Aeoliella mucimassa: one gene and its partner. The protein of the gene in region 2 binds, or shares a complex with, the protein of the main gene of each other region. Links are inferred from orthologs where the notes say so. Each region holds a gene or a part of one and is shown on either strand. Other genes may lie near its edges. The genes, in order: tsaD and tsaE.

Region 1 (15,406 bases), 3.1 Mb from region 2 along the record:
GCGGCATTGCTCCTTCAGGCTTTCGCCCATTGAGGAAGATTCTCGACTGCAGCCACCCGTAGGTGTCTGGGCAGTGTCTCAGTCCCAGTGTGACGGGCCACGCTCTCACGCCCGCTAACCATCGTAGCCTTGGTAGGCCTTTACCCCACCAACAAGCTAGTAGTACGCAGTCTCCTCCCAGGGCGGAATCTCACCTTTGATCCGGAGATATTATCCAGCATTACCCTCAGTTTCCCGAGGCTATTCTAGACCCTGGGGCAGATAACTACGCGTTACTCACCCTTTCGCCGCTGTCCACTTTAGAAATCAACCGAAGCGTCAAACTAAAGCTTCTCGCTCGACTTGCATGCCTAATCCATGCCGCCAACGTTCATTCTGAGCCAGGATCAAACCCTTCAATTTAATGTATGCATCAACTTGCTAAGCAAGTTAAAGAGCCATTAGAAGTGTTTGATGGCTTCTATAAGTTAAAGATGACTTACGGCAAACATGACTGACACTCACGTGCTCGGCATGCCTGCCTCGCCATCTTAGCCATCTGAAGTATTTACAGTCTTCAGACTGACAAGGAATGGAATACTCACCAAATTGTCAAAGAGCTTGTTGTCGATTGAGTCAGTGACTCAGCCGCTCTTGCGAGTGCTTGTCGCTTGCAGTTGCTTGCGATGTCGCGTTCACCAGAGATCGGTAAATATGCCGGAGGTTCTTCAAACTGTCAACGGGCTCAGAGCAATTTCAGAAGAAAACTTCCGCGACGCTTCTAAAACCCTATAAAACAAGGGCCTAATTTCTTTGCCAGATTGAGCCCTCCCCCATTGGACCTCGCTTGGTTCGGACGAATCTCAACCTCGTCGAACAGAAATCGGGCGCGAATTCGAACTCTCAACATGGCAAATCAACGCGCGAACAATCATCCATCGCGCGACATCGTCGCTGGTTGTCGCGCCGCAAAGTTTACCGAGCCATTACTAGATACACTGCCACGCACATCGCGGTGCATGCGATCGAGCTCGGTTCGGGCACCGAATGCATCTGCGAATCTCCAGGCAACCTCGACGCGACCGCGAGTTGGTCTCTCCAAATCGTGTAGTCCGCCAGATCAACGATGCCACTGCCGTTGCCGTCGGCGAGTGGAGTTCCCGTGTGCCCGAACTGCTGTTTCCACAACCGATAGTCCTCTGCATCGACCACGGCGTTACGATCGTAGTCGCCGGGAAGTTGCGGGATGGCGGAAGAAACACCCGGTAAAACAAGGATCATTTGCGACTGAGGCGAGAGCGTCACCTCGTTATTCTCTAGCGGAGTAAAGCTCCAATCGCCGGTCAGTGGATCAGCAGCCAGCGGATCGAAGTGAGCGTTTTCGCCAGGCGTGGCGACGAGCAGGTTCGGAGAACCGGCGATCTCCATCGCTTCATTCGCCTGGTTAGGCGATGCGTTCACGACCCAATGCCCCCAGGGAAAGTCCCAACGTATTTGGTCGCCGACCCGCGGAACGTTGATCGCCCCATACACTCCATCGATCTCGGTCGTAGGCAAGTCGATGTTCGTCGCTCCTCCGGCGTTCTGCCATTGATTGCGAGCGAAGGTGAACGTGTCGGGCAGGGTCTCGGCTCCGACGTTCGCCGCGCGACTCCATCCAGCGGTCGAGTCGTACTCGATCACGTTATCCACTAACACACCGTTTTGGGTGTCGACGATGTTGTTCCCAGCGTTTTCGTTGAGAATACGCATGGTCCACTTACCGGTGTTCTGCAACCAGTTGTGGTGGAACACACCCCCATCGATGTTCACCCACGAAACGGGAGCGAGGGCGCCAACCACGATGTTGCCGGCCGCGACGATGTTGGCCGCTTCGTAGTCGGAGTCGCCATCGATGAAGCGAAAGTACTCGGGCCCCGTGGAACCGCCGGCCTGGATCGCCCGACCTTCGCCGGCTCCCATTTCGAACCGGTTCGCGTAGATCGCGATGTTTTTGCTCCCCCCTTTTGGCCGCACCCCGCTGCTCGCGCCGCTCGCATGGCGGAAGATCGAGTTCTGAATCACCCCGTTGTGCGACCCCACTGGATCGATAGCGCTACCGCCGGAGCCCCAGTTTTCGACCAGCACGCGATCGATCATGAAACCAGTGACGCCGGAGAGCTTGATGCCATCGAAATTACCCCCCTGCTGCATGTCGCGAACGGTAAGATGGCGAAGCGTTATGTCGGTGGAGGGGGTTTCGTACGAGCCTCCGTCGTCGATATTCAAACCGTTGCCAGTCTGGCCTTCGAAGATGAGATGCTCGAGTGTCACGCTCGTGGCGTCGCTCAGCTGCAGCCCAAAGCTTCCTCCCTGGAAGACAGCAGGCTGTTCCGGATTCACGCTAGTTATCGTGACTCCGGAGAGCCCACTGCGCGAGAATCCACCGGAATAGACTCCGGGAGCCAACCGGATGACATCGCCCGACTCGGCGGCTGCCAGGGCGGTGGAGAACTCGCTATTGCTGGCAACCAGCAACTCATCGGCCAGCGCGGCAGTGGAGAGCCCTAGCGCGAGAACCAACGAGCAAGCTCGCGGCCAATTTATCCACCAGTGCAAAGAGGTTGCGCGGCCAGACATATGTGCTGCTCCAGCGACAAGGTTTACCCAAAGCGTCTGACCGATATTCTCGCGCCGGTCGAGCGGTGGGTCAAGAAAAACCGGGCGAATGGTAGCATCGCTGCTGTTTCGCGTTAGGCAGCAACAGACTGGTTTGGCTGGAGAAACGCGACTCAAAGCACTAGTGGAGCGAATTCAGACATCCTGGCGCGAATAGCTCCGATCCCCCCATCTGTCGGCCGCGAATCCACGGTGAGAGTTGAGTTTCTCGGCAACGAGACGCTATGAATTGGCCACCTTTTTGGGTAGTCTGAAAGGGGGTCATTTTCCTTAAAACATAGCCTTTGGTACCAGTATGCCTTGTCGTGGCGTCCGTGGCGCAACTACCGTCGAGAACAACGAGCGCGAAGAGATCCTCCGCGCGACGCGTGAACTTCTAGCCTTGATCATCCGTCATAACGGAATCAAGAAGCAGGACGTTGCGAGTGCGTTTTTTAGCACCACGATTGATCTCGACGCCGAATTCCCCGCCTTGGCTGCGCGGCAACTCGGGTGGTGCGATGTACCGCTGTTGTGCGGGCACGAGATTCACGTGCCTGGTTCGCTGGAAAAATGCATCCGTGTTCTGTTGCACTGGAACACCGACAAGGCTCAAGATGAAGTGCACCACGTCTACCACCGCCAGGCCGAGCGTCTGCGTCCCGACCTGTGCGATGTGCCGCCGGTGGACTTGAAAGAACTCGAAGCCTGGATCGACGAGCAAATGCGGGCCAACGAGTAGTCGCCCGACCGGCGAGCGGCGACCTACTACCGACACAACAGCATAAGCGTTCCATGTCTTACATCATCGGCATCGATCTAGGCACCACCAACTCGCTGTGCGGGGTTTTTCTGGGCGACTCGCCTCGATTGATTCCCAACTCGTTGGGCAAAATGCTGACCCCCTCGGTGGTCGGTGTTCTGGAAGATGGCCAGGTGCTGGTAGGCGAGGCTGCCCGCGACCTGCGTGTGACTCAGCCCGAGCGATGCGCGTCGACCTTCAAGCGTTTGATGGGTAGCGACTCGCGCGTGGAGCTGGCCGGCCGGGTGTTTACCGCCCCAGAGCTATCGAGCCTAGTGCTCGGATCGCTGAAGGCCGATGCTGAGAAGTTCCTGGCCGAGGAAGTCACCGAGGCGGTGATTACCGTGCCGGCTTACTTTAACGACAACCAGCGCAAAGCCACCAAAGTGGCCGGCGAACTCGCCGGGCTTCGGGTGCGCCGGATCATTAACGAACCAACCGCGGCCGCGCTAACCTACGGGTTCCATGATCGCGACGCTGAAAAGAAGCTGATCGTCGTCGACCTCGGCGGTGGCACCTTCGACGTCACCCTGATGGAGGTGTTCGAAGGGCCTTGTTGAACAATTAGTCACAAACCTCCGTAAAAACTAACGTGGAATGGAACCACGTACCTTTTTTACGGAGATCGAACATGGCTACGAAAGAAAAACGAACCTACAAAGTCACGAACTGGAAGGAGTATAACAAGTCGCTCATCGAGCGTGGAAACATCACTATTTGGTTTAGCGACGAGGCGTTGGAGAACTGGGAACATCCTAACGACCAGACAAAAGTCGGTCGCCCTTTTGTCTTCAGCGATACGGCGATCGAGTGCTTGCTGACGATTCGCGAACTGCTGAAACTTCCCTATCGGCAGACTGAGGGATTCGGCCGCTCGCTGGTGGCGATGTTGGGCGTCGAGGCAGCGATTCCCAATTATTCTTCGCTCGCCAAGCGAGCCAGCAAGCTGAATGTTTCGCTCGATATCGCTAACAAGAGGGGCGACATCGATATCGTGGTGGATAGCACCGGCATGAAAGTGTTTGGCGAGGGCGAATGGAAGATGCGGACGCATGGCAAGTCGAAGCGGCGGACATGGCGGAAGCTGCATTTGTCGGTGAATCCTGACACCCGCGAGATTGTGGCGGAGATTTTGACCGAGAACAGTTGCCACGATGCCGATGCGGTTCCCGAAATGCTGGAGCAGGTGGAGCAGCCCGTAAAAAAGTTTCACGGCGACGGTAGTTACGACAAGTGGAAGGTTTATGAAGGGCTGGAATCCGAAGGCATTGAGCCGGTGATTCCGCCGCAGCACAACGCCAAGATCAAACAACATGGCAACTCTGCGGAGGAGCCTTTGCCCCGGGACGAGGCAATTCGTCAGATTCGACGCAAGGGGCGTAGGAGTTGGAAAGAGGAAGTGGGCTATCATCGTAGAAGCTTGGCGGAAACGACCATGTACCGAGTGAAACAAAGCTTTGGGAGCCATCTCAAAAACCGAGTATTCGAAAACCAACAAACGGAAGCCCGCTTGCGCTGTAAAATCATCAATCAATTCACCCAACTCGGGCTTCCACAGTTCGAGTGGAGTTAGTCAACAAGGCCTGTTCGAAGGCACACTCGAGATCATCTCGACCTCCGGCGAGAGCTTTCTCGGCGGCGAGGACTTCACCAATCGCCTGGTGTCGCTCATCCTGCAAAAGCAGGGGCTGCAATTCGAAATCGCCGAGATGCAACAGCCGCTGCGGGTCGCCCGATTGCGACAATTGTGCGAAGACGCCAAGCGCAAGCTGACCGACGAGGCCGAAGTGCAGGTGAAGCTGCCGGAAGAAAACGGAGCTGTTCCTGAGAATGCCAAAACGGTCAAAATCTCTCGCGAAGCGTTCGCTACGGCCGTGAAGCCGCTGCTCGATCGCATCGCTGGACCTATCGGCAAAGCACTTCGCGACGGTCGTACCGAGGCCGAGGAGGTGGACGACGTGATTCTGGTCGGTGGAGCGACGCGGATGTTGCCGCTGGCCGATTTTGTCCGCGACTACTTTGGCAGCGAGCCGCAAGCGCTGTTCAACCCCGACGAAGTCGTCTGCCTGGGCGCGGCGGTGCAAGCGGCTTTGATTGCCGACAATCGCGCTGTCGACGACATGGTGATGACCGACGTCTGCCCGTTCACGCTCGGCGTGAACATCGCGAAGGACATGGGTGGCCAGATCCGAGCGGGCTACTTCGAGCCGATTATCCATCGCAACACCACCATCCCGGTGTCGAAGGAGCACGTGTTCAGCACGATCAGCCCCAACCAGAGCGAAGTGCAGGTAGAGGTCTACCAAGGCGAAAACCGCAAGGTCGAGAAGAACCTGAAGATCGGCGAGCTCCGCGTGACCGGCGTCCCCCCCGGACCGGCTGGCCAAGAAGTGTTCATCCGCTTCACCTACGATCTGAACGGGCTGCTGGAAGTGGAAGCCTACGTCGGCGACAGCGACCACAAGTTCTCCACGGTGCTCACGCAGCATGCGGCCGACCTGACCGAAAAGGAAATGAAAGAGGCGGTCGCCAACCTGCAGACGCTCAAGTACTATCCCCGCGAAGACATGGCAAACCAGAAGCTGCTGCGTTTCGCCGAGCGGATGGTTGGCGAGATTAGCCCCTTCCAGCGGGAACAATTCGAGGCCGCGATCGACATGTTCGAGCAGGCCATGAGCTCCGGCGATCGCGAGACGGTGGAAGCGGCTCGCAACACCCTGGAACAAATCCTCTCGATGTTGGGAATCGACTTCGAAGGGCAAATTGGGGATCACGGCGATGAGTAACGCTTCGCCGCAGGTGGTGAACTACCTGCAACACCAGCTTTCGCGAAATCCCGTCAGCCAGGGTGGCGACATCATCGCACTGCGTGCCAAGGCGTTCAAACTCAACAAAACAAGACCCGGCAGCGACGCCTCGTCGTCGGCCCCCACCAACGTTTCCGATCGGCAACGGGTCAAGCGAAAGCTTGAGCGCATTCGCAGTGCCTGCTTCACCGGCGACGTTGCCGACCTGCAAAATCAGATCAACCACCTGTCGCTGGAAGATCATCCCGACCTGGCCGCGCTCGGCAAACGCCTGCAGATTGTGCTCAACAGTCGCGGCAAATTGCCAGCGCTATTAGGCGATAAACGGTTTGATGGCGACTTCTTTAGCTGCCTGAAAAAGGTGCTGGTCGAGCCCTCCCGCGACGTCGCGGTGCTTCGCGAGCAGGTGCTCAGTTCGTTCCGCCATCGCACGAATCGCAAACGCGGCCAGGCGATGATCTGCCTGATCAAGGAAGAACTGCCTGCGCTCTACGAACTGGAGCACGACTGGCTCGAGTCGCTGCTCCGTTTTAACGGGCGGAGCGCCAAGGCGGCGGTCGCTACTAGTTCCAATACGGTCGGTTCGAGTTCTGGCAGTAGCAGCAGTGGGTGGCCGATCTGGATGCTCATTTTCCTGATCGGCCCGCTGGCGCGGGGGTGCATACGCATCGCGAACATGGACTCCCCCAGCAAATCGCGATCTAGTTACTCGGCCCCCTCGAACTATACGCCGCCGCGATCGGACATCGATCCAACAAGTTCGAATGCGAGTAGCAGTGCTGCCCAGAGAATCGAGGAGCTCAACCAGCAAATGCGGGAGTTGAGGGAGTCAGCGACCTCGGGACTCAATCCGCCAGATTCGTTTAATTCGCCGGCCAACGATGCCTTTGAGCGCATGCGGAAGACGCAGGAAGAGAGTCGGCAACGCATGGAGGAATTGCGGCAACGCAGCAACTTCGGGCGGGGCGACCCCTTCGACGATAGCTCGTCGAACGACATCTACACTCCACGCACGATCCCTTCGCGGCAGATACCTTCACGCATGGGCCCATCGACCGGTCGTTCGCCATCGAACATCCCTCGGCCGAACACGACTCGACCGACGGCGCCTGGCTACACGCCTCCTCACTTCTGATTTGACCTGAATCCTCCGAACCTAGCGCCATGGCCGCACCGCCCGATGCTCCCCAATGGGATCTGCTTCCCCACGACCCCATCGGGTTCTTTGAACTCGAAGAGGGGTTCGGGCGCAAGGACCTGAAGCGGGCGTACAATCGGTTGTTGCGGGTTTATAAGCCGGAGAAGTTTCCGCAAGAGTTTCAGAAGATTCGCAGCGCTTACGAGGAACTCGACGAGCAACTTCGCTACCACGGTGGGGCGACCAAGCGGCAACGTTCGGCGGTTCCGCAGGACTGGCAAACCGACGCCGAGCCGGCAACCAATCGCGAGTCGGCCGCCGGCTCCGGCCAGACAGTCGGCCAGCCAGCACCGAAGACCAAGCGGCTGGTGGATCGCGTAGCCGACGAATCGCCGGCCAAACTATTCGCGGAACTCAAGGAACGAGCGGACAAGTCGCCCTACGAGTACTACGCGCTCGCGTTGCTTTCGGACCTGGTCGAGTAGTCCCCCACCAGTTTTGGCAAGTGGATTATCGAAGGCATCGCCAACCACCGGCAGGACGGGGCCCTCAAACAACTGCTGCACGAGTACTTTCGCGGCCCACAATCTGGCAAGCTGTTGCTCAAGCTGCTGCCGCTGGCGGCCAAGGCGATCCGCACCGACGAGTTCTATCCGATCACCGAACCCGCCTGGCAAGTGGTGATGCAGGAGTGCGATTTCTACGAGTTCTCCAGCACCTTCGATCGCTGCGAGGCCGAACTACGCGACTCGCACATCGTCGGCCGCATGGCGTTCTTGATCCACATGCTCAAGAGTGCGATGTGGCGCGACACCGAAGTCGAAGGCTGGTCGGCCAAGCAGTTCGCGTTTGTCGAAGAGAACTTTGAGAGCATTCCCCCCTGGCTCGAGTGGGATGTCGAACTGCTGTCGCTCGCCCGCGAGTACTTGGCGGTGCGTCATCAGTTCGCCCAGGGGTCGTCGCTGCGGGCGAAGATGGATGCTGCGTTGCAGGACTATTTCAGCCAGTCGCAGGAGATCGGCGACCGCTCAATCGTGGCCGTGCAGATGGAGATCCTCGCCCGCAACGAAGCCTTGATGGCCGAGTTCCCCATCGACCAAGGCGACCTGTTTCACAAGTTCTACCCCATTTGGGCGTGGGCCTCGCACGACGTGGCCGAGCGACAGTCGATCTCGACCGAGCATGAGATCAACGAGAACATCTGGGCGAGCCGCGCCGACGCGTTGCTCAATCGCCTGGAGCAAGAGTGCAACGGCTCGCGCATCGGTTGGCTCTGGTCGGCCGCGCTGGTCGGTCGGGTCGTGCTGCTCGGTGTCGTGGGACTGGTAGCCATGATGCTAGGCTATATGCTCGGCAGCGTCATTGCCACGATTCTTGGAGTGATCTTCGGCGACAAAGGACTCGATGGCGGCCTCATCGTGGCTGGGTTTATCGCGGTTGCCAGCGCGATCGCGACCCCTTGGCTATTGAATTCGACGCTCGACAACAAACTGTGGTTTCCGCTGAACGCGAAGTTCGCGACCCAGTGCTATCAGCAATCATGGCGGCGCGAGCTGATGGACTTCCAGCGACGCTCCCACGTGCCCGACGGGTTCTTCCGCGCGCTGTTCCATCACTTCGCCGACAAAAGCGCTACGGCCTCGTGGATTAACGAGTTTGTGCAACAAGACTTCGCCCCCGCCCTACTAGCCGGCGCTCAGAAGTACGAAGCGTAAGGATGCAAACGCTTCCCAGCCGCCAAGGAGACGGTTTTCTTCAAGCCTCGGATGAACACCGATCATCACGGATGGGATAGCCTCTTGGGCTTCGTCCACCGACAACTGGGCGTGGAGTGTTTTGCGGAGTGGCGATATGCAGTGCGCCCCCGCTATTGGTGCTACCCAGATGCTCCGCGGACTCTGCGACTCTGCGTGCTGGTTTGATTCTCGTGCCGTTCTCTGGTGCTACCCTCCCCGGGCCTGATAGCCCGACCCGCGTCTCTTTATTGGCCGCAAGCGGGAGGGCAGGTGGTGGTCTGAGTCTGCTTGGATCCTTATCCGTCTCCATTATCTAATTGGGTTGGGTACAAGCCGCAGTCGGATTTGAAACAGTGAGGGGCGTTTTCCGCTTCCCACCTCCCCGGCCCTGAGAGGCCGACCCTCCGCCAGCGGAGGGTGAATTTGGTGCTTGGATTCTCTCCAGATTTCACTGGGAATTGGCCACCTGTGATGCTCTAATGGACAGGTATCGAGTTATCCTTTGTTTGTGGTCAGTAGTCCGTAGTTGGAGGATGGAGAGATGTAACCGAGAGGACATGAAATCCACTGAAACCATCTACCACGCAATCGCGCTGTAGGAGCGGTCTCTGACCGCGATTTCGGTTGCGTGGGGGTTCGCTGCTGCGCGGTTGCCAAAGCTTTAGGCTGTAAGCTCTAAGCTGCAGGCTAGATCTTTCGGTCGCTGGAAGCTCCTTCAAGATGACATTCCGCAATCCGCAATCCCCAATCGTGTCCCTACCCAAAAATAGTTTCCCATGGGTGGGAATCTATTTTGGGTATCTATCGCGGAGGTGTTGATGCAACTTCATAGCTACCAACGACTTGCGACAAGTGCGCAGCGGGAAAATAGATTCCCACTCGATGCGTTTTGGGAAATGGGAATCTATTCGGGCGCGAAAACCACTGGTTTTGTAGCGTGCGTGCAGATTCAATTTTCCCATCGATGGGAAAATTGGGAATCTATTTTCCCCGCGACCAAGCGGAGAGCTCGTGGTGCGTGCGTCGACCCGCGTGTACTACTTTTGGTCGTAGGTCATCTCGACGACGATCGGATAGTGATCCGAGGGGTAGACCCCGTTGAACGAGGTGCGGACGATCTCCGCCGAGGTGGGCAGCAAGCCCTTGCCGGCGAGCAGGTAGTCGATGCGTTCACCCTTGGTCTCGCCGGTGAAGCCGTTGAACGAGCGTTCGTCTTCCGATGGTTTGGTGTGCACCGCGCGATAGCAATCGACCAGCGGCACTCGCTTGTCCTCCAGCAGCAGCTTGACTGCTTTGTTTCCCGGGTTGGCGTTGAAGTCGCCCATTACGATCACGTTATCGACGATTCCCAGCTTGGCCAGATGATCGACGATCGCCTGGGCAGCGTACTCGCGAGCGGGTTGGCTGCGATGGTCCCAGTGGGCGTTGAGCACCAGGAGTTCGGCCTTCGAGTTTTTCAGATCCTTCAACCGCAACCACGAGGCAATGCGTGCACAAGCTGCATCGGGATGCTTGGCGCCCGCTTTGTCGGGCGTGCTGCAGAGCCAGAACGTTCCCTGGTCGACCACTTCGAAACGGTCGGCCCGATAGAGCAACGTGCAATGCTCGCCGGCCTGCTGGCCATCGTCGCGCCCCACGGAATAGCACTTATGAGCTTTCATGCGATCGCAAACCGACTGCACCTGGTGCGGCAGCGCTTCCTGCAGCCCGAGAAGGTCGGGATCGGCGGTCTCGACCACGTCGAGTACCAGGTCGCGACGGTTCTTGCCGTTCGCAGCAATCCACGGAGTTTCGGGCCCCGGCAACGACCGCTTGCCGCCATCGTAACGAATGTTGAAGGTCATCACCTTCAGTGGCTCGGCGGCCTTGATCGGAGCAGAAACAACCATCACGAGCAGCAGCAGAAATACCAGATACTTCATCTCAATTCGGGGGGTGCGAGTACACAAGTTGCAAATAGCCGGCGGGGAAACGGCCCCGCCGGCTATGGATTCTTTCACGTTATTACCGAATCGACAAGCTTAAAAGTCGTCGGCCGCACGGTAGGCATCGATCACCGCCTGGTCGCCTTCTTTGCCACGTTGGCTGTTGCCGTGCTCCATGCCCATGATGCCTTCGAAGCCCTTGGAGTGGATATGCTTGAAGACGTTGCGATAGTTGATTTCGCCGGTACCAGGCTCTTTGCGGCCGGGATTATCGCCGCATTGGAAGTAGCCGATTTCGGACCAGGCCATGTCGATGTTCGGAATCAGATTGCCTTCCTGAATCTGCTGGTGATAGATATCGAACAGAATCTTGCAGCTCGGACTATTCACCGCGCGACAGATCTCGTACGCCTGCGGAATCTTGGTGAGGAACAACCCAGGATGGTTGGCCCACCAGTTCAGTGGTTCGAGCACCATAACCAGGCCGTGCGGTTCAAGCACTTCGGCCAGTTCGCGCAGCAAGTCGATGCAGTTGGCGGTCTGGTAGCCCCACTCGAGATTGTTGACGCACGAGTCGGGAACCACGGTCATCCACTTGGCGTTCACCCGCTTGGCGACTTCGACACTGTCGCGAACTTCCTGCACCACCTTCTGGCGGGCATCCTTGTTCTTGGTCACAAACGCGTGATCGCCAAAGCTAGCATGAGCCACGAACACGCCCATGGTCATGCCGAGCGACTCCATGGTCTTGGCAATCTTGTCCTGGGTGTCTTTGGAGCGGCCTTTCATGCCGTTGTCCTCCCAGGCAGTGAAGCCCTGGTCGGCAGCGAACTTCAGCTGATCGACCATGTCGCCCCCCGCCAGGTTTTGGAGCATTCCGAAGTGCGGGGCGTATTTGAGTTTGAATGGGGTCGGCTTGACCGCTTCCTGGGCACTGGCCGATTGGCTCGCTACAGCGGTGGCTCCCAAAGCTGCAGCCGAAGAGGCAATAAAGTCACGTCGCTTCATGGTAGTTCAATCCTGGTCAAGAAAAACGAGTACTCCAGCAGGGCCATTCTAACTGAAGTTGAGCAGCGATGGGTAAGTCGCATCGATGGTCGAACCAAGCCGAGCACAAAGCGTTGCTCGCGCGGATGCCGAGTCGCAAAAGTCGAAAACCAGGGGTTTTCCCCCACAAAGACAACTCCACCAGGACCTCCCAAATCACCCAACATCACCTATTCAGATGAATTCTTTTGCTTTTTCTGTGACAAATTTAGGGGACCAGTCAGGAGAGAATCGAGCCGTTTTCGGCTCCTCAAAATCGACTTCAACTCGTTGTGAGACAACAACTTCAACTCAAACTCAGATTTGGCAAACTTGGAGAAATGCACAAACCGGCGAACTCCCCCTCGATCGCTCGATCGGTAAACCCACCCTAGTTTGCCCCTTGAACCTGACCAGTACGACCGCCATGATTGCCCCCATCAGCTCGCAACGAGGCTGCGAGTTTTTGAAGGCCACGAAGGTTGGCCCCCTCCCACCCTGAATCATCCTTCCCCCTCCCTACGGAACACTCGAGACCGAGCACCGACTGTCGCTACTCGGCAGGAAACGTTCGGCCCTCTCCCCCCTCCCCCCCGCACTCTAGTTTGGTTAGCTAGCCAACCGCTCGCCGCGAGTGATTTGAATCGCGTGGATTCACGCTCGCATGGAGACCCATTTTGGTTGCATGGCTAAAATTGCAAAGGAGTTGTTTCATGTTGCATTACTTCGCCCTGGTCACCGTCGCTTTTGGATTGAGTGCCAACGAACCGGCGGCTCCCCAGTGGAGTAGTGACTACGCTGAGGCTCTCAAGCAGACCCGCAGCGACGATCGCCCGATGTTGGTAGTGATCGACGAGCCCGGCACCGCCGAGCACAGTTTGAACGAAGAGATCTTGAACAACATGGCCGATGGTGCCTTGGCCGACTATCAGTTGTGCCACATCGACGCGACCACCAAGTATGGCAAGAAAGTTGCCGAAGCCTTCAAGACGACCTCGTTCCCTTACATGGCCATTACCGACAAGGATGGCAAGGTGATTGTTCACTCGCAGTCGGGCGACGTCTCGGCCGAACAGTGGAGCGAAGTGCTGGGCAAGTTCCGCACTGGTGAACTGCCGGTTCGTCGCGTTGTTGCCAAGCCTGTGATCAACGAGCAACCTGTCACCACGTACCCCACTTACGAAGGTTATCCCTCGTACGGGTCGGCCAAGCCTTATTGTGCGAAGTGCCAACGCGGCTACTAAGTCGAACGCACTAGCGCTAAGTTCTAGGTTCCCCGGCCTAGACCATGAAACCCGCAAGACCCAGCAACGGTCCGGACAGCAATGTCCGGGCCGGTTGTTGTTTAAACTCGCTTAATGAGGGCGCTCGAGCCCGGGCGAGATATCGAGATCGAGCGATTCGAACTTGCCTTCTTTCCAACGTTCGATGGCAATCGCTCCCATCACCGCATTGTCGGTACAAAGCGACATCGGTGGAATGAACAACTCGTAGCCTTGCTTGGCGGCCGACTCTTCGAGCCGTTCACGCAGGCGCCCGTTGGCAGCGACTCCACCGCCGACGCACAAGGTCTGGTAACCACTTTGCTGTAAAGCGAGTTCGGCTTTACCGACCAGACAGTCGACTACCGCTTCCTGAAAGCTAGCTGCGACATCGCACACGGTTTGCTCGTCGAGCTGCGTGGTATCGTCGAGCTTGCCGGTGCCGTGCACCTGATAGCGAACTGCGGTCTTGAGACCGCTGAAACTGAAATCGAGTCGCGACTTGTCGTCGAGCAGCGGCCGGGGAAAACGAAACCGCTTGCCATCCCCCTTGGCTGCCGCCTTGCCGATGGCTGGCCCGCCTGGGTAGGGAAGCCCCAGCAGGCTGGCGACCTTGTCGAAGGCCTCGCCGGCAGCGTCGTCGATCGTGCCGCCGATCAGAGTGAAGTCGGTCGCGGCCGTGCAACGGTAGAAGTTCGAATGACCTCCGCTGACAATCATGCCGATGCAGGGAAATACGTCGCGACCACTCGCGAGCTTGCAGGCGTACACGTGGGCTTGCAGGTGGTTGACCGCCAGCAGCGGCACATCGAGCGCCAGGCACAACGCCTTGGCAGCAGTGAGCCCAACGAGCAGCGAGCCCGACAGCCCCGGCGTGTTGGCCACGGCCACCGCGTCGAGGTCGGAGAGTTTCAGCTCGGCCTTGCGAACCGCCTGATCGATGACCGGCAGGATCTTCTCCACGTGAGCCCGCGAGGCAATCTCGGGTACGACTCCGCCGAACTGTTGATGCAAGTCTTCCTGCGACGCGACGACCGAAGATAGGACTTCGAGCTGGTCGGTAATGACGGCCGCCGCTGTTTCGTCGCACGTTGTTTCCAGAGCCAGTAGTTTCACGTCGTCGCTATGCCATAAAGAAGGAAGCCGAGCCAGGAGAAAGGAGATTGGATGATCGACCGGCGGGTGCATGAAGTCAAGGTGTCGCAGCGGCCGACGCCGTGGCAAACAGTGCTACGCCTGGCGTTTGACGACCCGCGACACCCAGCCGGTGAGGTCTTCGAAGAACAGCTCGGGCTCGGGTTCGAACTCAAGCGTGTGAGCTGCCGATTGGTACTCGAGCACCACCTTGTCGCCAGCGGCAAAGGTCGCCAAATACCGACGCGTGCGGGGGTTCTTGATCATGCGATCGCGACCTGCCAGCACCAGCAGCGAGGGGGTCGTGACGAACGGCCCCGACCGCCGAGAGTAGCGGGTGAGCTTGTGATCCTCGCGGGCGAACCGCAAGGTGATATGGCGAAGCGTGAGCGGGTCGTTGCGGATGTACTGCTGCCAGATCGGCGAGTTCGTGAACAACGCGGGATCCTGCAGCGGGATCTCAACTCGCTTCTCGTGAACGCCGACTACGCCGGTTGCGGCCAAAGCACCCCGCTTCAGCAATCCCGGCTGCTGGTGGGCGTACTGACCAGGGCAAATGAGCCCCATACCGGCCAGCAAATCGGGACGGGCCCTCGCGACCGCAGGGGCGAGCTTCCCGCCCCAGCTAATGCCGAGCAGCACCACTGGCCCCAGGCGTCGCTGGGATTCGCACACCGCGACCACATCGCGCACCCAAGTTTGCCAGTGCTCGATGTCGCCACGCGACTCGGTATTGAGCCCCGAGCCACGCCGGTCGAGCGCCAGGACATCGAAACCTTGCGAGGCGAGATAGTCGGCACTCGCAGTGTACCAACCTGCGTGACTGATGATGCCATGCAACAAGACGACCGAACCGCGAAACTCACCGACCGGCCGAAACCGGCGCAGCGCAAAGCTGCCGCCGTGCGGCGTTTCGAAGGATTCAATAGGAGCAGGGCGCGCAATCATGGTTCCTAAGTT
Region 2 (15,220 bases):
GATGGGAAAATTGAATCTCCGCCCACGCTACAAAACCAGTGCTTTTCGGCCTCGAATAGATTCCCATTTCCCAAAACGCATCGAGTGGGAATCTATTTTCGCCGTGGGAATCAATCGCAAGTCGTTGGTGGGTAACAAGTTGCATTAACACCTCCACGGAAAGTGCCCAAAATAGATTCCCATAGGTGGGAAAGTATTTTTGGGGAGGAGTCAGGAAACAGGATTCGGGGGACAGGGGAGTTTGGGATATATGATTTCTGAATGATGATTTCTGAGTTGCGAATGTCATCTTGAGGGAGCTTCCAGCGACTGAAAGATCTAGCCTACAGCTTAAAGCCTTAAGCCTAGAGCCAATAAACCTTCCAGCGACGCAGCCCCACCAACGCTTTTCCAACGAGCGCAGCAGCGAACGCTCACGCGGGCAACCCTTCGCCTGCGTGTCGCCAGTAATCCAACATTTAGATAAACATCACATCTAATTCACCACCTTTCATAAGAAGCCAACAGCCGATAGCTGAAAGCCGACAGCCTTAAGTACCTGTCCATTGGAACACTATTGGTGGCCAATTTCCAGCGGAAACTGGGCTCTTTTAGAAAGCGTTTTGCCCGCTATCGCAGGGGGAAGAGTGGGAGATTCTCCCATTCTGGCCAGATGGTAACGCAGCCAAAAAATCGAACGACGAATCGGCAGCAGCGACGCTCGCAATGCCTGCTTGGGTGCAAGCATGCGGAGTAATAGCATCCAAGCAGGTAAGCAATCGATGCTGCCGGTTACCGAATACGCTAGCGATCGAATGGACTAGCTAACTGGGCTGCGTGTGCGTGGCTATTTCTTGCCCAGCACCGGATCGCTCTTCAGCGGCAGTTTCACTGGTTTGCCGGTTTGGGCCGATTTGTAGATGGCCAGAATGATTTCCACGGCCTTGCGACCTTCGGGACCATCGACGGCCGGGGTGCCACCGCCTTTGATCGCCTTGCAGAAGTCAGCAAACTGCATGGCATGCCCATGATGGCCGATGGCCGAGGGGTCGCTGGCACCGCCCCCGCCGCTCTTGCGCTCCGCCATTTCGGCGTGGATCTTTTCGTCCGACTTGCGTGCCTTGGCGAAATCCCAGGTCTTGATGTCTTCCTCTTCAATCGAAGCCGAACCGGCTAAGCCATGCACCTCGACCCGCTTAAGATACCCAGGATAGGCTGCCGTGGTGGCTTCGATCACTCCCAACGCTCCGCTGGCAAAGCGTAGGGTTGCTACTGCAACGTCTTCCACCTCGATTCGCTCATGAGCCAGCGTATCGGTGAGCGCCGAGATCTCGAGCACATCGCCCATAAGCCATTGCAGCAAGTCGACCGTGTGAATCGCCTGATTCATCAGCGCGCCGCCACCGTCGAGCTTCCAAGTGCCGCGCCAGGCGCCGGAGTCGTAGTATTCCTGCGTGCGAAACCACTTGATGTACGCATCGCCGAGGGTCAGGCGGCCGAAGCGTCCTGAGTCCATTGCCTTTTTCAGTGTTTTCGAAGCGGGGTGGAATCGGGAGGGAAAGATGGTGCCGAGCTTCACATCGTGCTTTTCGCAGGCGGCAATGATCTTGTCGCACCGCTTCAGGGTAATCTCCAGCGGTTTCTCGACGATCACATGCTTGCCGGCCTTGGCTGCCTGCACTGCGGGTTCCATGTGAGCACCGCTAGGGGTGCCGATCGATACCGCATCCACGTCGCTGGCGGCTAGCATCTCTTCGAGCGTTTCGTAAGCAACAATCCCCACTTCGTCGGCGAACTTCTTGGCGCTATCGGGATTGCGGTCGTAGCAGCCCACCATCTCGGCACCCCGAACATCTTCGAGTGCGCGGTAGTGAAAGCGGCTGATCATGCCGCAACCAATCATTCCAAATCCAATCGCCATGGTTACTCTTTGGGGGGCAGGGGAGTGTCGGTGCTATGAAAAGTAGCCGTATTATAAGATGCTAGAGGGTGCTTCACTACCGACAGACGACTCCAAAAACACGTATAACCGTTCGTAAAACACGGAGCCGAGGCTCGGTGTTCCTCCCCCAAACGCAATGAGTATGCCGAATCTCGCAATGGAATCCGAGCCTTACAAACCACTGCTGCACATCGTGCTGTATCAGCCTGAGATCCCCCACAACACCGGCAGCGTGGGGCGGACCTGCGTCGCGGTGGGGGCCAAGCTCTGGCTCGTGCGGCCGCTGGGGTTCCAGGTCGATAACTACCATCTTCGGCGGGCGGGGCTCGATTACTGGCAGCACCTGAACTGGCAGGTCGTCGACGATTGGCAGCAACTGATCTCGCACTTGCCGGTCGAGCGGTTCTGGTACTTCACCAAGTTCGCGCAGCACCGCTTGGGTACTGCGGAGTTCGAGCCGGGCGACGTGCTGGTGTTTGGGCGAGAGTCGCAGGGGCTGCCGGAGGATATCCGCAATCTCGCTCCCGAGCGGGGGCTGCGGATCGGCTGCCGCCCCGAAGTGCGGAGTTTGAACCTATCGAACAGCGTCGCGGTCGCTTGCTACGAAGCCCTGGGGCAATGGCGGCGGGCCGGCGGTTTGGGGCTGGAATTACCGGAATAGCAAGGACTTCCGGCGGTTTTAAGAATTTGTTCGCTGCCCCGGCCGAACTCCGGATTGACGCCAAGCGAGCAAACCATCACGATGCGGGGGACCAGGAGAGCCCCAAACTATGCCGATTGACACTGAATTCGAAAGTATCGTCCAAACCAATGTCCCACTCGCTCCGCGCACATGGCTCGGGCTTGGGGGACCGGCCGAGTATTTCGCCGAGCCAACATCGATAGACGAGCTTGTTTCGCTTGTCGCCCGCTGTCATGCCGAGGGAATTGCCACACGGCTGATGGGGGGAGGCTCGAACCTGCTGGTCCGCGAGCAAGGGGTCGCCGGCATGGTGATCAGCCTCGCCCACTCGGCGTTCGCTGCGACCACGGTCGATGGTTCGCGTCTGAAGGTCGGCGGTGGCGCTTCGCTCGCCCACGTGATTAACGAAGCCGTGCGGGCTGGGCTCGCTGGGCTGGAACCCTTGGTTGGCATTCCCGGCACCGTGGGTGGTGCCATGCATGGCAATGCTGGCAGTCGAGGGGGCGACGTCGGCCAGTGGGCCGTCGAAGCGACCGTGCTCACCCGTTCGGGCGAAGTGGCCGAGCGCAAGCGCGACGAGCTGGTGTTCGCCTATCGCGAGAGCAGTCTCGACGAACTGGCCATCCTCGACGTGACGTTCGATCTCGAGAGCGAAGACGCCGAGCAGCTCACGAAGCGGATGCAAAAGCAGTGGATCGTGAAGAAGTCGGGCCAACCGATGACCCATCAACGAACCGCTTGCCTGTTTAAGAATCCCCGCGGCATGAGTGCTAGCATGCTCATCGAGCAAGCAGGCCTGGCAGGGCTGAAAGTCGAAGGTGCCGAGCTGAGCAGCCGCCACTCGAACTTTGTGGTAGTCAGCGACGAAGCGACTCCGGCGCATGTGCTGAAGCTCATCGACCAGATTCGCAGTCGGGTCGCCGAGCGTCTTGGGGTTGAGCTGGAAACGCAGCTCGAAATCTGGTAATTGCAAGGCTGGCCGCAGGAGCACGCCGTAGGTTTGCTTCCGCGATTTCGGTCTCTGTTATTTCCTATCGAGCTACGTATGGCTGACGAAGAGCAATCCCAGCCTCTATCGTTTGTGACCCAATGGCTGCAACCTCGCCGGCTTGCCTGGGTCGCGGTGTTGATCGTGGTGGGGGTAATCGCCCGCCAAGGTTGGAACAGCGTGAACCTGCAGCTAACGTCGTCGCCGGAGTATCGGCTGACGATGGATACCGTGCAACTCGTTCCCGAGTCGCTTCCCCCTTGGATTCGTACCGACGTGAAGTCGCAAGTGTTCCGCGATTCGGGACTTACCGATTCGCTCACCCTGCTCGACAATCCTGCCGAAGTGCAGCAGCAGCTGGTCGATGCTTTTGAGCTGCATCCCTGGATCCGCAAGGTAGAACGCGTTGACCTGGTAGGGCCAGGGCGTGTGGAGGTGACGCTCGAGTATCGCGAACCGATCGCGGTCGCCGAGTTCGTGGCCAACGACACCCGAGAGCTGTTGCCGGTGGATGCCGAAGGGGTCCGCTTGCCCGACGGGGACCTGAGCGAAGTCGAGAAGACGTATCTACCGCGCATCAACTCGGTGCCCGATCGTCCTCTGGTAGGAGCCGCGTGGACCGACAGCCGCATGCTAGGAGCGGTGCGGATTGCTGCCAACTTACGACAGCTGTGGGATGCTTACAGCTTGCTCGACATCATTCCGTCGGAGTACCCGGAAGTCGCCCGCACGCATCGTTTCTACGTGTACGACCTGCGAACCAGCGGTGGAACGATCATCCGCTGGGGAGCTGCGCCGGGATTCGCTCCGCCGGGGGAGAGTACGTTCGAGCAAAAGCTCACGCGACTCTCTGGATACATTCAACAGCATGGGCGGCTTGATACGATCAACTCGCCGCAGTTGATCGACGTGCGCGATGCCTTGCAGGTGGAAGCCCGCGTGGCGCAAGAGCCGGAAGTGATAAAGTAGCTCGCCCGTGTTATTGCTACGGCGAGCCGACCGCACTGAGTCTAGTGCGGTTGCTTACTGATCGGCTTTGTCGCCGTTAAAGATTCTAAGCGGTTCGGTGGGCACCTCGAGTTCGGCTTCGATCTCCGCGGCGAGTTCGCCACGGACGACTGCCATTTCGGGGGGTGCCACGATACCCAACCGTACGGCCCCGGAACTCAGCTTGACCACGGTGACCGACACGTCGGGGCCAATCTGAATAGTCTGGCCCGCTTTGCGAGAAAGCACGAGCACGCTGTTGTTCCTTCGGTTGCGTGAGGGAGTATAGGGACAGGTCGTGGGAAACAACAATTCCCAACCTGAATTACCCAGTAATACCAGGTTTCTAGCAGCGTACCGCTGCAACTCCGCTCACGCAAGCGATCGCGCGGATTCTTTACAAGAGTTGGTCTTGCCTTAGCTGCCTATTTGCCCTGTCTTGGTGCTGAGGGGGCCCGAATGGGGTGTCCATCAGGCTTCGGGGCCGGCGTCCTTGGCCAAAGCGCTAATTTGTTTGAACTCGGGCGTGCCTGCCCGCTCGCACCATTCGAACAGCGCCGCCTCGGTGGTGGTGAGCACCACGCCGGCCGATTCCATCCGCCGGAGGGCGATTTGATAGTCGTTATCGAATCGCGAACCCGTTGCGTCGGTCGCCAGGTAAACCGTGAAGCCAGCGGCCATTAAATCGTAGGCGGTCTGTTGCACGCAAACGTGGGTTTCGACACCCGCGAGCAGTACGCGATGTCGGCCCGACTCGCCGAGTTGCTCCATTTGCTCCGCGAACACCGGCGTGCAGCAAGCCGAGCTGAACATAAGCTTCGCCGACGCAGGGGTATTCAAACGAGTGGCCAGCGACTCGACCGTTGGGCCAAGTTTCTCGGGGTACTGTTCGGTAACCACCATCTCGACGCCTAGTGCGGTTGCCCCGTCGACCAGTCGGCCCGCGTTCCACACAATCCGCTCTTGGCCAGCGATGGCCGGCATGAGTCGCTGCTGGAAATCGACCAGGCACAGCAAGGTGTCGCCAGCGTTCATCAGGTCGGGGCTGCGCGGCAAGAGTCGGTCGGATGCTGGGTTTTGCAGTTCTTTCTCGTCCATAACGAACTAGAATACCAATTGAAGCCTATTAATCCCAGCCAGCCTAATGTAGCCGGAATTCCAATAAAGGGGACGAATTGTCGAACTCCAAGAGTCTTTGCGATTGGTCGAAGTCGGAGCTGAAAGAGAATGCTCGCGAGCTGGCGTTGCTGGTCGCCGAGGCGAACCATTACTGCACCAAGTGTGGGCGGGTGGCCAACGACAAGCAGGTGCTTTGCAAGGCGAAGAAGTTGCCGCGGGTGACCGCTCGCAAGCACGAACAGAGCTAGGTAAGGTTGTGGAAGCGGCCCCTGGGCATCGATGCCTGATCTGCGACAATGAGGTGCAGATTTAACTCAAAGGAACACAGCGGATGAAATTTCGATCGACCACCATACTTACCGTGCGTAAAGATGGATGCGTTGCCATGGGCGGCGACGGACAGGTGAGCCTGGGCCAAACCGTGATGAAGGCCGACGCCCGCAAGGTGCGGCGTTTAGCCGACGGCAACGTGCTGGCAGGTTTCGCCGGAGCGGCAGCCGACGCGTTTGCTTTGCTTGAACGGTTTGAAGAGAAGCTGCGCGACCATCCCTCGAACATGCCACGCGCAGCGACCGAGTTAGCGAAGGAATGGCGAACCGATCGCGCGCTCCGCCGACTCGAAGCGCTGATCGCGGTGGCCGACGCCGAAAACACACTGCTTGTTTCGGGCACCGGCGACGTGATTCAACCAACCGACGGCGTGCTCGGCATCGGCTCCGGCGGCAATTACGCCTTGTCGGCCGCCCGCGCTCTGGTGGAACACTCCGATCTATCGGCTCGCGAGATCGTAGAGAAGTCGCTCAAGATTGCGGGCGAGATTTGCGTGTATACGAATGGCAACGTGGTGATTGAGGAAATAGCGTGAACGATCTGACCCCCCGCCAAATTGTCGAACAGCTCGACCGTCATATCGTCGGCCAGGCCGATGCCAAACGGGCGGTGGCCATCGCCATTCGTAATCGTTGGCGTCGCCAGCAACTCGACGAAGAACTGCGCAAGGAAGTCGCTCCCAAGAACATCTTGATGATGGGTCCAACCGGTGTCGGTAAGACCGAGATCGCTCGTCGGCTGGCCAAGCTCACAGGAGCGCCGTTCATCAAGGTCGAGGCCACCAAGTATACCGAAGTCGGTTACTACGGCCGCGACGTCGAAAGTATGGTTCGCGAGCTGGTGGAAAACGCGATTGGCATCGTTCGCGAAGCAGAGCAAGCCAACGTGGAAGAGGAAGCCAAGCGTCGCGTCGATGAGCGGTTGCTCGATATGCTCGCCCCGCAGCCGAACACGTTCGACGTGGGAGTCGACTCGCCCGATTCGCCGGAACGTTACCAACGAACCCGCGAAAAAATCAAAGCCATGCTGCTCGCCGGCGAAATGGAGCAGCGCACCGTCGAGGTGCAGGTGGAGCAGAAAGCCCAAGCGATGATGATTCCCGGCATGGGACCGGGCAACGATCAAATGGACTTCGACTTCCAAGGCATGATCGACAAAATATTGCCGAAGAACGTGTCGCGACGCGAGATGACCGTGGCCGAGGCTCGCCGGGTGCTGTTCGAACAGGAATGCGAAGCCCTCATCAACCAGGAGACCGTCAACGCCAAGGCGGTGGAACTGGCCGAGAACATGGGCATCATCTTTCTCGACGAAATCGACAAGGTGGTTGCCTCCGACGGTGGTCGCGGGGCCGATGTTTCGCGACAAGGGGTGCAGCGCGACTTGTTGCCGATCGTCGAAGGCACGACCGTGCAGACGCGATATGGCTACGTCCGCACCGATCACATTCTGTTTGTGGCCGCCGGGGCGTTCCACCGTGCGAAGCCGAGCGATCTGATGCCAGAGTTGCAAGGCCGATTCCCGATTCGTGTCGAGCTGAACGACCTGACGAAGGATGACTTCGTCCGCATCCTTACCGAACCGCGCAGTGCGCTCACCAAGCAGTACTCCGCGTTGATGGAGACCGAAGGGGTGCAGGTAGAGTTCCTGCCCGACGCCCTCGAGACCCTGGCCAGCTACGCCTTTCAGGTCAATCAGTCGACCCAGAACATCGGTGCTCGCCGGCTCTACACCATCATGGAGCGGTTGCTCGAGGAACTCAGCTTCGAGGCTCCCGATATGAAAATGGGTAAGGTGCAGATCAACGCCGCTTATGTTCGCGAACGCCTGGAAGAGGTTACCTCGAACGAAGATCTGAGCAAGTTCATCTTGTAAGTGGGCTACGCTGGCAGCCGCGCGGCGAGTGAACCAGTGATGGTGACCACGCGATGATCGTTCGGGTCGATTTCGAGCGTGATCACGGTCGCCCGTTCGGGGAGCAAGTGCTCCACGCGATCGCCCCACTCGATCAGGGTAACTCCGTCGCGGTCGAAGTACTCTTCGGCACCGAGTTCCAGGAACTCGTCGTCGTCCTTCAAACGATAGACGTCGAAGTGATAGAGCGGCAACTTGCCCCGGGTGTACTCGTTCACCAGCACAAAAGTGGGGCTGGTGATCGATTCGACCGCGTTGCCGAGTGCGACTGCAATGGCCTGCACCAGGCGAGTCTTGCCCGCCCCGAGCGTACCGACCAAGGCAAGCACGTCGCCTGGCTCAGCAGCAGCGGCGATCTGCCGACCTAGTTCATCGGTCTCGTCGAGACTGCGGCTCGTATAGGTGTAGGTCGTCATGCGGGGATAGGTGCGCTAGGGGAGTGTAAAGCGACAATGGCGAAGGTCTCTCTTTGCGCAACTCTGGCGAGAGTCGCGACAGCCTCAGGTAGAACGTGGCTTAGCTAGCAGCAGCGGCAGGCTTGTTGGCTTCGGCCACACCGATCACCGCCTGGCGAGCCTTGAGGCAAGTCTGCCGGAACGCCTCGGCGTGTGGTACCGCGGGGAGTCGCAGTACCTCTTTGCCTTCGCGGCGAAACACGATGTCGCTCGCCCGATACCATTCGTAGCCCGACTGCTCTTCGAGTTCAGCGGTATCGAACTCGGTAAGTCCAATCTTGGCAAACGTCGCCTGGTCGGCTCGTTTGGTCGAAAGTGCATCGAACGGGTGTTCGATAATCACCTGCTTGTTCGTCAACCGATAGCGTCGGCACCACGGGTTCTGGGCACCAAACAATACCAGCGGCGTCCGCGGCACGATTTTATTAAAATACAGGAACGCAGTGATCGGAGTCGTGGCCAAGGCGATGAACCAGCCGGGGCGAGTTGGCACCGTGAGTACCGAGATTCGCGGGCCCATCCGAAACAACCGGCCCAGTTGCCGACCCAGGTTCGTGGCCGCAATCGACGGCCAGGCGTTCATTATCGTGGTTTCTTTCACGGCAGGTTTGCTCTTCCCAGCGAGTTGTGGTTGCCAAGGCACGCCGGTTACGCCCAGTTGGGGCCCACGTTCTGTGCCCAAGGGCAGGGGAGTGACCGTTCGGGCACTCGATACTGGATGCAAGCATCCATTTTCGGCGATCCTGATGCCTCTAAATATACCGCAACTTGCTCTCCGCTGTCAGTCCGAGGGGGGAGTTTCTCTTGCAGGTTGGACGACTCCCGCGTACATTGCCGGCGGCAAAATGCCGCACCCCGTACCTCCCGGCCGTAGCACAAAGGATTACCGATGGCCAATAGTGCCCAATGGCAGCAGACCTTTCTCAAGTGGCCCGCGTCGATCCAACGCCGGGGCATCCTGACCACGGTGCTCAACGAGCATATCCCGTTCAAGGGATTCATGACGACCGACTCTTTGTTGCTACTGGAGCGACAGAATCCCGACTCACTCGGCGCTCGATTCGTCGTGCTTGAGTATGAGGTGATCAACTCAATGCGGTATATCGATCCGTTAAAGGCCGAGAACTTTGCTGAGCTTGGTTTTGTTGGCAAGCTCTCTCAGTAACGTCAAACCAAGGAGGCCTGTGATGACGGAGCAAGCTGAGGGTAAACGCAGCCATGCACTTCGCCAGTGGGTTCGCTTCAGCCTTGGCACCTTACTGCTAGCGACCACCTTCACGTGCATCGCCGTGGTCGTGGGGTTATGGCAGATCAAACCACCCAAGGACCTGCCCCAGATCATCACGGTACTTGGTCCCGTGACCTCGGGAGAGAAGGTCGCGCTCGACTATCCTACCGACGACGAAACACTCGCCGCATTCGATGAAGCCCTCGCCCAGCAGCCGGGGCTGGGGGGAGTCCGCTCGGCAAGTAAATTAAAAGATTGCGTGCTGATACGTGAGAAGATCGCCGATTACATGGACGCAACCAAAGAGTACTACATGATCGGGAAAGCGCGGCTCCACCACGCGCACTATCGCTGCTCGTTGTATGCGGGGCCCGACCAGGAAATTCGTTTTGTGTTGGTCATCGATCATCAGCACTTGCACATGATAAGCGAGCCAGCACAGGGAGAGGCTCTGGCCGACAGTAATTCGTGAGCGAACGAGTAGATCCCCTGGGACCGCTACTCGTTAAGTTTCTGCAACTCGAGCACTTCTGAATTATCAATCCATGCGACAAAGTAGGGGTGCTTCGCTGCGCGGCGTTTCATGATCAACAGAAACGGGCGGTCGACCACGTATTCGTATTCAATCCCACCTGGGGCGGCTTCGGCCGGTGTCGCTTCGAGTTCCGCTTCCGAAACGATTGCGGCACCCCCTTTGTCGAGTCGGAACTTGATCGATTGCACCGCTTTCGAAATGAAATGGCCTGGTGGATGAACCTTGTCCAGAATCAGCTTGTCGGAACCTTCGAGTTCGCTAAACTCATGCACCACCGATTGCACCACGTTGGGCACCCGTAGCACTTCGTCGCCTTCGAAGGCAAATGCCTGATCTTGATTCGCTGCGATCTGCTCGTAGACATGTTCGATGGTCTCTTGCAGCGTCTCGGATCGGGGCACCACGGCCACCAGCAACTGATTTTCCTCCTGGTCCGCGGTCAGATCGATGGCAAACTCCGCCAAAGTCGACGACGTAACATCTTCGGGAACCTGGAACAGCAGTTTCAGTTGCTTGGACTGCTTTGAGCTAAGCTCCCAATCGTGGCCATGGTGCAGTTCGAATGCTTCCACGCGGTTCTTCTCACCATCGCCATCGGTGAACTCCAGCGTGCACTCCTCGAACGGAGTGGTGAACTTCACTTGTGCATCCATGTAGCAGTAGGCTACCAATCCGTCGGCCTGCTCGAACGTCGGCGGACTGACGCTGGGAAATTGCTTTTTCATCTCCGCGTGAATGGTCTGCACGATGCTCTGATCGGTCAGTCCAGCGGCCGCATAGAAACTGCCAGGCGGGAGGTCGGCTGCGCTGACTTCCGACTGATTCAGCCGGCTGGCGATCTCTTCGGCATGCTCGACCTGCAGCGGCTCGCCAAGAGCATCGTCGCCCGCGCGGTTCCAGGCCACCTGGAACGTAGCGCACCACAGCACGTTGCTCCAGTCGGTGAGTGGAGTATTGAGCGTTGGCACGACCTGGGTGCCGTTCGACTCGCCAGTCCTTGGTACCTCGGGCGAGTTGCTCACCGGTTCGTCCGCTTGCTTTTCTCGGCAGCCAATAGCCAGAGTGAGCGTAGCAATAAGCAACCAACAGCATCGAGGGTTAAAACTACCAATCATGACTATCGCTCCATCAAAGTTTAGAATCGTAGGATCGCTATTTTACCACAAACCACCAGTTCGTCGCTCTGCTGGCAGTCATACCGACGAACCTCAACAATCTTGACCACTTGCAGAGATCCGCTAGAATCGACGTCGATGAGGGGCACTCATCCTATTCTTGGGGGATGACCGATGTTACGCGTAAACAGCTTGCTAGCGGTCGGGTTGTTGTTGTTAGCCACTCCGGCATGGTCGCAAACCGATCTGCCTTGGTGGGTTGATTCGGTGCATGTCTCCCCGCCAGGCGTGGGGGGAATCGGCGCGATTACTCTCGAAGGCACCTGGATCGATACCGGTGCGCCCGATGCTATTTCGCACTCGGTGATCGATGGCAAGTTGCATCTCACGGTTGCCGCGCCCGACTTGAACGTGAACACCGGCGACGCACTCACTCCGTGGACTCTCACCGAGGAGTTTGGCCCCCTCGATCCGCTGGTCAACGAAATCAACGGGTCGATCTTCTCGGTCGATCCCGCTAATCGCGGCAATCGCCAATGGGTTTCGGGACCTAATATTCTCGGCTGGATTTATCCCCAGCCACGTGGAGAGTTTCGTGGGCTAGGAAGTTTAGGGCAGGCAGGGCTGATGAGCGCAGCGTACGACGTGTCGGCCAATGGCAACGTCGTTACCGGGCAGGCCGCCATGGCAGATAGCGCCGGGGCGATCACCACCACCGCGTTCGCTTGGTCCGAGGCAACCGGCATGATATCGCTGGGCCTGCTGCCCAACGGCGCGCCTGGCAGCAGCACTGGCCGAGGTGTTTCGGCCGATGGCAATTATATCGTGGGCGATTCGGCCTCGCGCGACGATTTTGGCCTTCACGGCCAGGAGGCGTTTCGCTGGTCGCTTGGTTCCGGCGTGGAAGGGCTAGGGCACCTGCATGAAGGATATGCAACGAGCGAAGCCCGAGCGACCTCACGAAACGGTGAAGTAGTGGTCGGCGTCGACGACTTCTATCCTCCAAGTTTCGCGCCGATTCCCATTGGGTACTTTCAACGCGCGTTTCGCTACACCGACGCTTCTGGCATGCAAGACCTCGGCACCTTGCCGGCGTACACCACGGACTCGGCCAGTGAAGCGGTCGACGTAAGTGCCGATGGAAACGTGATTGTGGGCAACGCGTTTCGCAGTCCTTATTCAGCAACCGACGCGATTCATTTCGATCAAGCTCAGCCGTTCCTATGGACCGAAGAAACGGGCATGCAGGGGTTGGGGAACCCAGGCCGGGCAGTGATTGCCATTTATCCCACTCCGAACCAACAGACGATCGCCAATGCGGTGTCGGCCGATGGCAAAATCGTAGTAGGAGTCGACCGCCTGTACTGGGAAGATTTGACACTGCCACCATGGCCAGCGGTGCCAGCTCCGTTTGATCAAGCCGTGATGTGGACCGAAGAGAGCGGCTGGCGAGACCTGCGACCGTTCCGCATGGCACCAGGGCCTGAGTTTGTTGGCTCCGAAGCGGTCGACGTGTCGGCCGAGACCGGCGCGATTATCGGGCAGGCGTATCTCACCTCGGTCGATGCCACCAGTTCGTCGGCATGGCTCGAAGGCGACCTGGACGAACTTGGGCGGACTCAAGTGCCATTTATTTGGGACGAAACACACGGCATGCGCCCGCTGGCTCGCGTGCTGGCCGGCGACTACGGCCTCGACTTCGAGGGCTGGCGACTTAACCAGGCGACCGCCATTTCGGACGATGGCACCACGATCGTCGGTGTCGGCGTGAACCCCGATGGTGTCGAGGAAGCCTGGCGGGCGGTGATGTATCGAACCACTCGGGCCGGCGACACCGACTTTGATGGCGATGTCGATCAACTCGACGTTGCCGCATTGGCAGCCAATATGGGCAAATCTTCCACCCAGCAGGACCTCTACTGGATGGATGGCGACTTCGACAACAATGGCGTGATCGACGAGGCGGATCACTTGCTGCTGCTCGCCAACTACGACGGTCGCGCGGTCGGCGATTTCAATGCCGATGGCATCGTGAATCTCGCCGATTACACGGTCTGGCGAGACCATCTCGGCCTGAACACCGGCATCGCCGACGCCAGCGGCGATGGCTACGTCACCAAGCACGACTACGATGTCTGGCAGCAGAACTTTGGCACCGTGCTCGATGGCAACCTCGCCCAACTCACCAGTGGCGCGGTGCCCGAGCCTGCGACTTCGGTCCTCACGTTGTTCGGTCTGGCTTTGTGCGTGGTTGCTCGTCGGCGCCACCGTGATTCCACTGCGACCGAATGAGTTAATAGGCGGCCAACTTGCGGATGCTGGGAGTGGCCACCGCGGTGGCGCGCAGCCGGAGGGCGCTCAGTTGCGTCGCGTCGAACCGGTGAATCCACTTATGACCAATGGATGGCCTTGTTGACTAACTCCACTCGAACTGTGGAAGCCCGAGTTGGGTGAATTGATTGATGATTTTACAGCGCAAGCGGGCTTCCGTTTGTTGGTTTTCGAATACTCGGTTTTTGAGATGGCTCCCAAAGCTTTGTTTCACTCGGTACATGGTCGTTTCCGCCAAGCTTCTACGATGATAGCCCACTTCCTCTTTCCAACTCCTACGCCCCTTGCGTCGAATCTGACGAATTGCCTCGTCCCGGGGCAAAGGCTCCTCCGCAGAGTTGCCATGTTGTTTGATCTTGGCGTTGTGCTGCGGCGGAATCACCGGCTCAATGCCTTCGGATTCCAGCCCTTCATAAACCTTCCACTTGTCGTAACTACCGTCGCCGTGAAACTTTTTTACGGGCTGCTCCACCTGCTCCAGCATTTCGGGAACCGCATCGGCATCGTGGCAACTGTTCTCGGTCAAAATCTCCGCCACAATCTCGCGGGTGTCAGGATTCACCGACAAATGCAGCTTCCGCCATGTCCGCCGCTTCGACTTGCCATGCGTCCGCATCTTCCATTCGCCCTCGCCAAACACTTTCATGCCGGTGCTATCCACCACGATATCGATGTCGCCCCTCTTGTTAGCGATATCGAGCGAAACATTCAGCTTGCTGGCTCGCTTGGCGAGCGAAGAATAATTGGGAATCGCTGCCTCGACGCCCAACATCGCCACCAGCGAGCGGCCGAATCCCTCAGTCTGCCGATAGGGAAGTTTCAGCAGTTCGCGAATCGTCAGCAAGCACTCGATCGCCGTATCGCTGAAGACAAAAGGGCGACCGACTTTTGTCTGGTCGTTAGGATGTTCCCAGTTCTCCAACGCCTCGTCGCTAAACCAAATAGTGATGTTTCCACGCTCGATGAGCGACTTGTTATACTCCTTCCAGTTCGTGACTTTGTAGGTTCGTTTTTCTTTCGTAGCCATGTTCGATCTCCGTAAAAAAGGTACGTGGTTCCATTCCACGTTAGTTTTTACGGAGGTTTGTGACTAATTGTTCAACAAGGCCCCAATGGATTGTCCTTTCGCTAGCGGGTGCCAGGCTCCATCCTCCGTGCGGCCCTCGACCACGTAGCTGCGGACCCGTTCCCCCTGTTCGATGTCTTCCATTAACACGACTTGGTCAACCCGCTGGGGAGCAGCGAAGGTAAGTTCCACGAGTTCTCCAAAGCCGCTGGTCTCGCCAACCGGAGTCGCAAAACGCTCGCGGAGCCGATCGCCGAACGCTTGCAGTCGCTCAATATCGCTCTCCGGCACCAGACCCTCGGAGTTCACTACCTCGCCGAGGATGAAGTTGCAATTACGCCCCACCGACTGGTCGTACATGGTCTCCAATGTCGACAGGGACAGCGCGTCGTCGTCTTGATTCGGCGACCAGAACCAGTTGTGTGTTCCGTTCGCCCCTCGCAGCGGAACATCCACCATGCCTGGCGACCAGCGGGCGGCCCCCGCGACGCCGGAGTGGAGGTGAGGTTTCCATAGCGAGGAGTTGTGCGACACGAACTCGCCATCGCT

What was found.
Region 1: the proteins of tsaE (region 2) and tsaD are in contact, whole or in part, in a crystal structure (PDB 6N9A), measured with the Thermotoga maritima proteins. The link is inferred for Aeoliella mucimassa from one-to-one orthologs. Residues at the interface, in WP_004082108.1 of Thermotoga maritima: Leu37, Gly38, Lys46, Lys57, Val59, Lys60, Ser61, Thr63, Phe64, Thr65, Leu66, Met67, Val69, Pro71, Tyr82, Arg83, Leu84, Asp86, Asp88, Phe89, Asp93, Ile128, Asp130, Glu131, Arg134; in WP_004082750.1 of Thermotoga maritima: Cys10, Asp11, Arg49, His50, Leu82, Gly84, Gly135, Gly136, Glu154, Thr155, Leu156, Asp157, Asp158, Ser159, Glu162, Asp165, Lys166, Arg169, Leu170, Tyr175, Lys213, Thr214, Leu217, Tyr218, Gln221, Arg222, Asn324.

The regions. Positions count from the first base shown.
Region 1 is NZ_CP036278.1:5,192,192-5,207,597, forward strand. What follows is about bases 12,472-15,406. They hold tsaD (tRNA (adenosine(37)-N6)-threonylcarbamoyltransferase complex transferase subunit TsaD), read right to left. Parts: upstream 14,537-15,406; coding sequence 13,406-14,536; downstream 12,472-13,405. Other genes in these bases: Pan181_RS20355 (thioredoxin domain-containing protein), read left to right, coding at 12,764-13,294; Pan181_RS20365 (alpha/beta fold hydrolase), read right to left, coding at 14,543-15,394. Also shown: Pan181_RS20305 (right-handed parallel beta-helix repeat-containing protein), read right to left, coding at 955-2,541; aroH (chorismate mutase), read left to right, coding at 2,933-3,358; Pan181_RS20315 (Hsp70 family protein), read left to right, coding at 3,412-3,978; Pan181_RS20320 (IS5 family transposase), read left to right, coding at 4,050-4,991; Pan181_RS20325 (Hsp70 family protein), read left to right, coding at 4,876-6,204; Pan181_RS20330 (hypothetical protein), read left to right, coding at 6,197-7,360; Pan181_RS20335 (J domain-containing protein), read left to right, coding at 7,390-7,848; Pan181_RS20340 (hypothetical protein), read left to right, coding at 7,963-9,078; Pan181_RS20345 (endonuclease/exonuclease/phosphatase family protein), read right to left, coding at 10,137-11,021; Pan181_RS20350 (hydroxypyruvate isomerase family protein), read right to left, coding at 11,121-12,032.
Region 2 is NZ_CP036278.1:2,126,193-2,141,412, forward strand. The notes cover bases 6,633-9,381. They hold tsaE (tRNA (adenosine(37)-N6)-threonylcarbamoyltransferase complex ATPase subunit type 1 TsaE), read right to left. Parts: upstream 8,358-9,381; coding sequence 7,908-8,357; downstream 6,633-7,907. Other genes in these bases: hslU (ATP-dependent protease ATPase subunit HslU), read left to right, coding at 6,633-7,902; Pan181_RS08595 (hypothetical protein), read right to left, coding at 8,458-8,979; Pan181_RS08600 (hypothetical protein), read left to right, coding at 9,286-9,381. Also shown: Pan181_RS08545 (Gfo/Idh/MocA family protein), read right to left, coding at 827-1,900; Pan181_RS08550 (tRNA (cytidine(34)-2'-O)-methyltransferase), read left to right, coding at 2,064-2,582; murB (UDP-N-acetylmuramate dehydrogenase), read left to right, coding at 2,692-3,570; Pan181_RS08560 (cell division protein FtsQ/DivIB), read left to right, coding at 3,649-4,560; Pan181_RS08565 (carbon storage regulator), read right to left, coding at 4,615-4,833; Pan181_RS08570 (isochorismatase family protein), read right to left, coding at 5,050-5,676; Pan181_RS08575 (hypothetical protein), read left to right, coding at 5,754-5,945; ATP-dependent protease subunit HslV, read left to right, coding at 6,029-6,562; more of hslU, read left to right, coding at 6,559-6,632; more of Pan181_RS08600, read left to right, coding at 9,382-9,561; Pan181_RS08605 (hypothetical protein), read left to right, coding at 9,584-10,096; Pan181_RS08610 (hypothetical protein), read right to left, coding at 10,123-11,274; Pan181_RS08615 (PEP-CTERM sorting domain-containing protein), read left to right, coding at 11,449-13,566; Pan181_RS08620 (IS5 family transposase), read right to left, coding at 13,691-14,632; Pan181_RS08625 (alpha-L-fucosidase), read right to left, coding at 14,696-15,220. UniProt on the Escherichia coli protein: Required for the formation of a threonylcarbamoyl group on adenosine at position 37 (t(6)A37) in tRNAs that read codons beginning with adenine.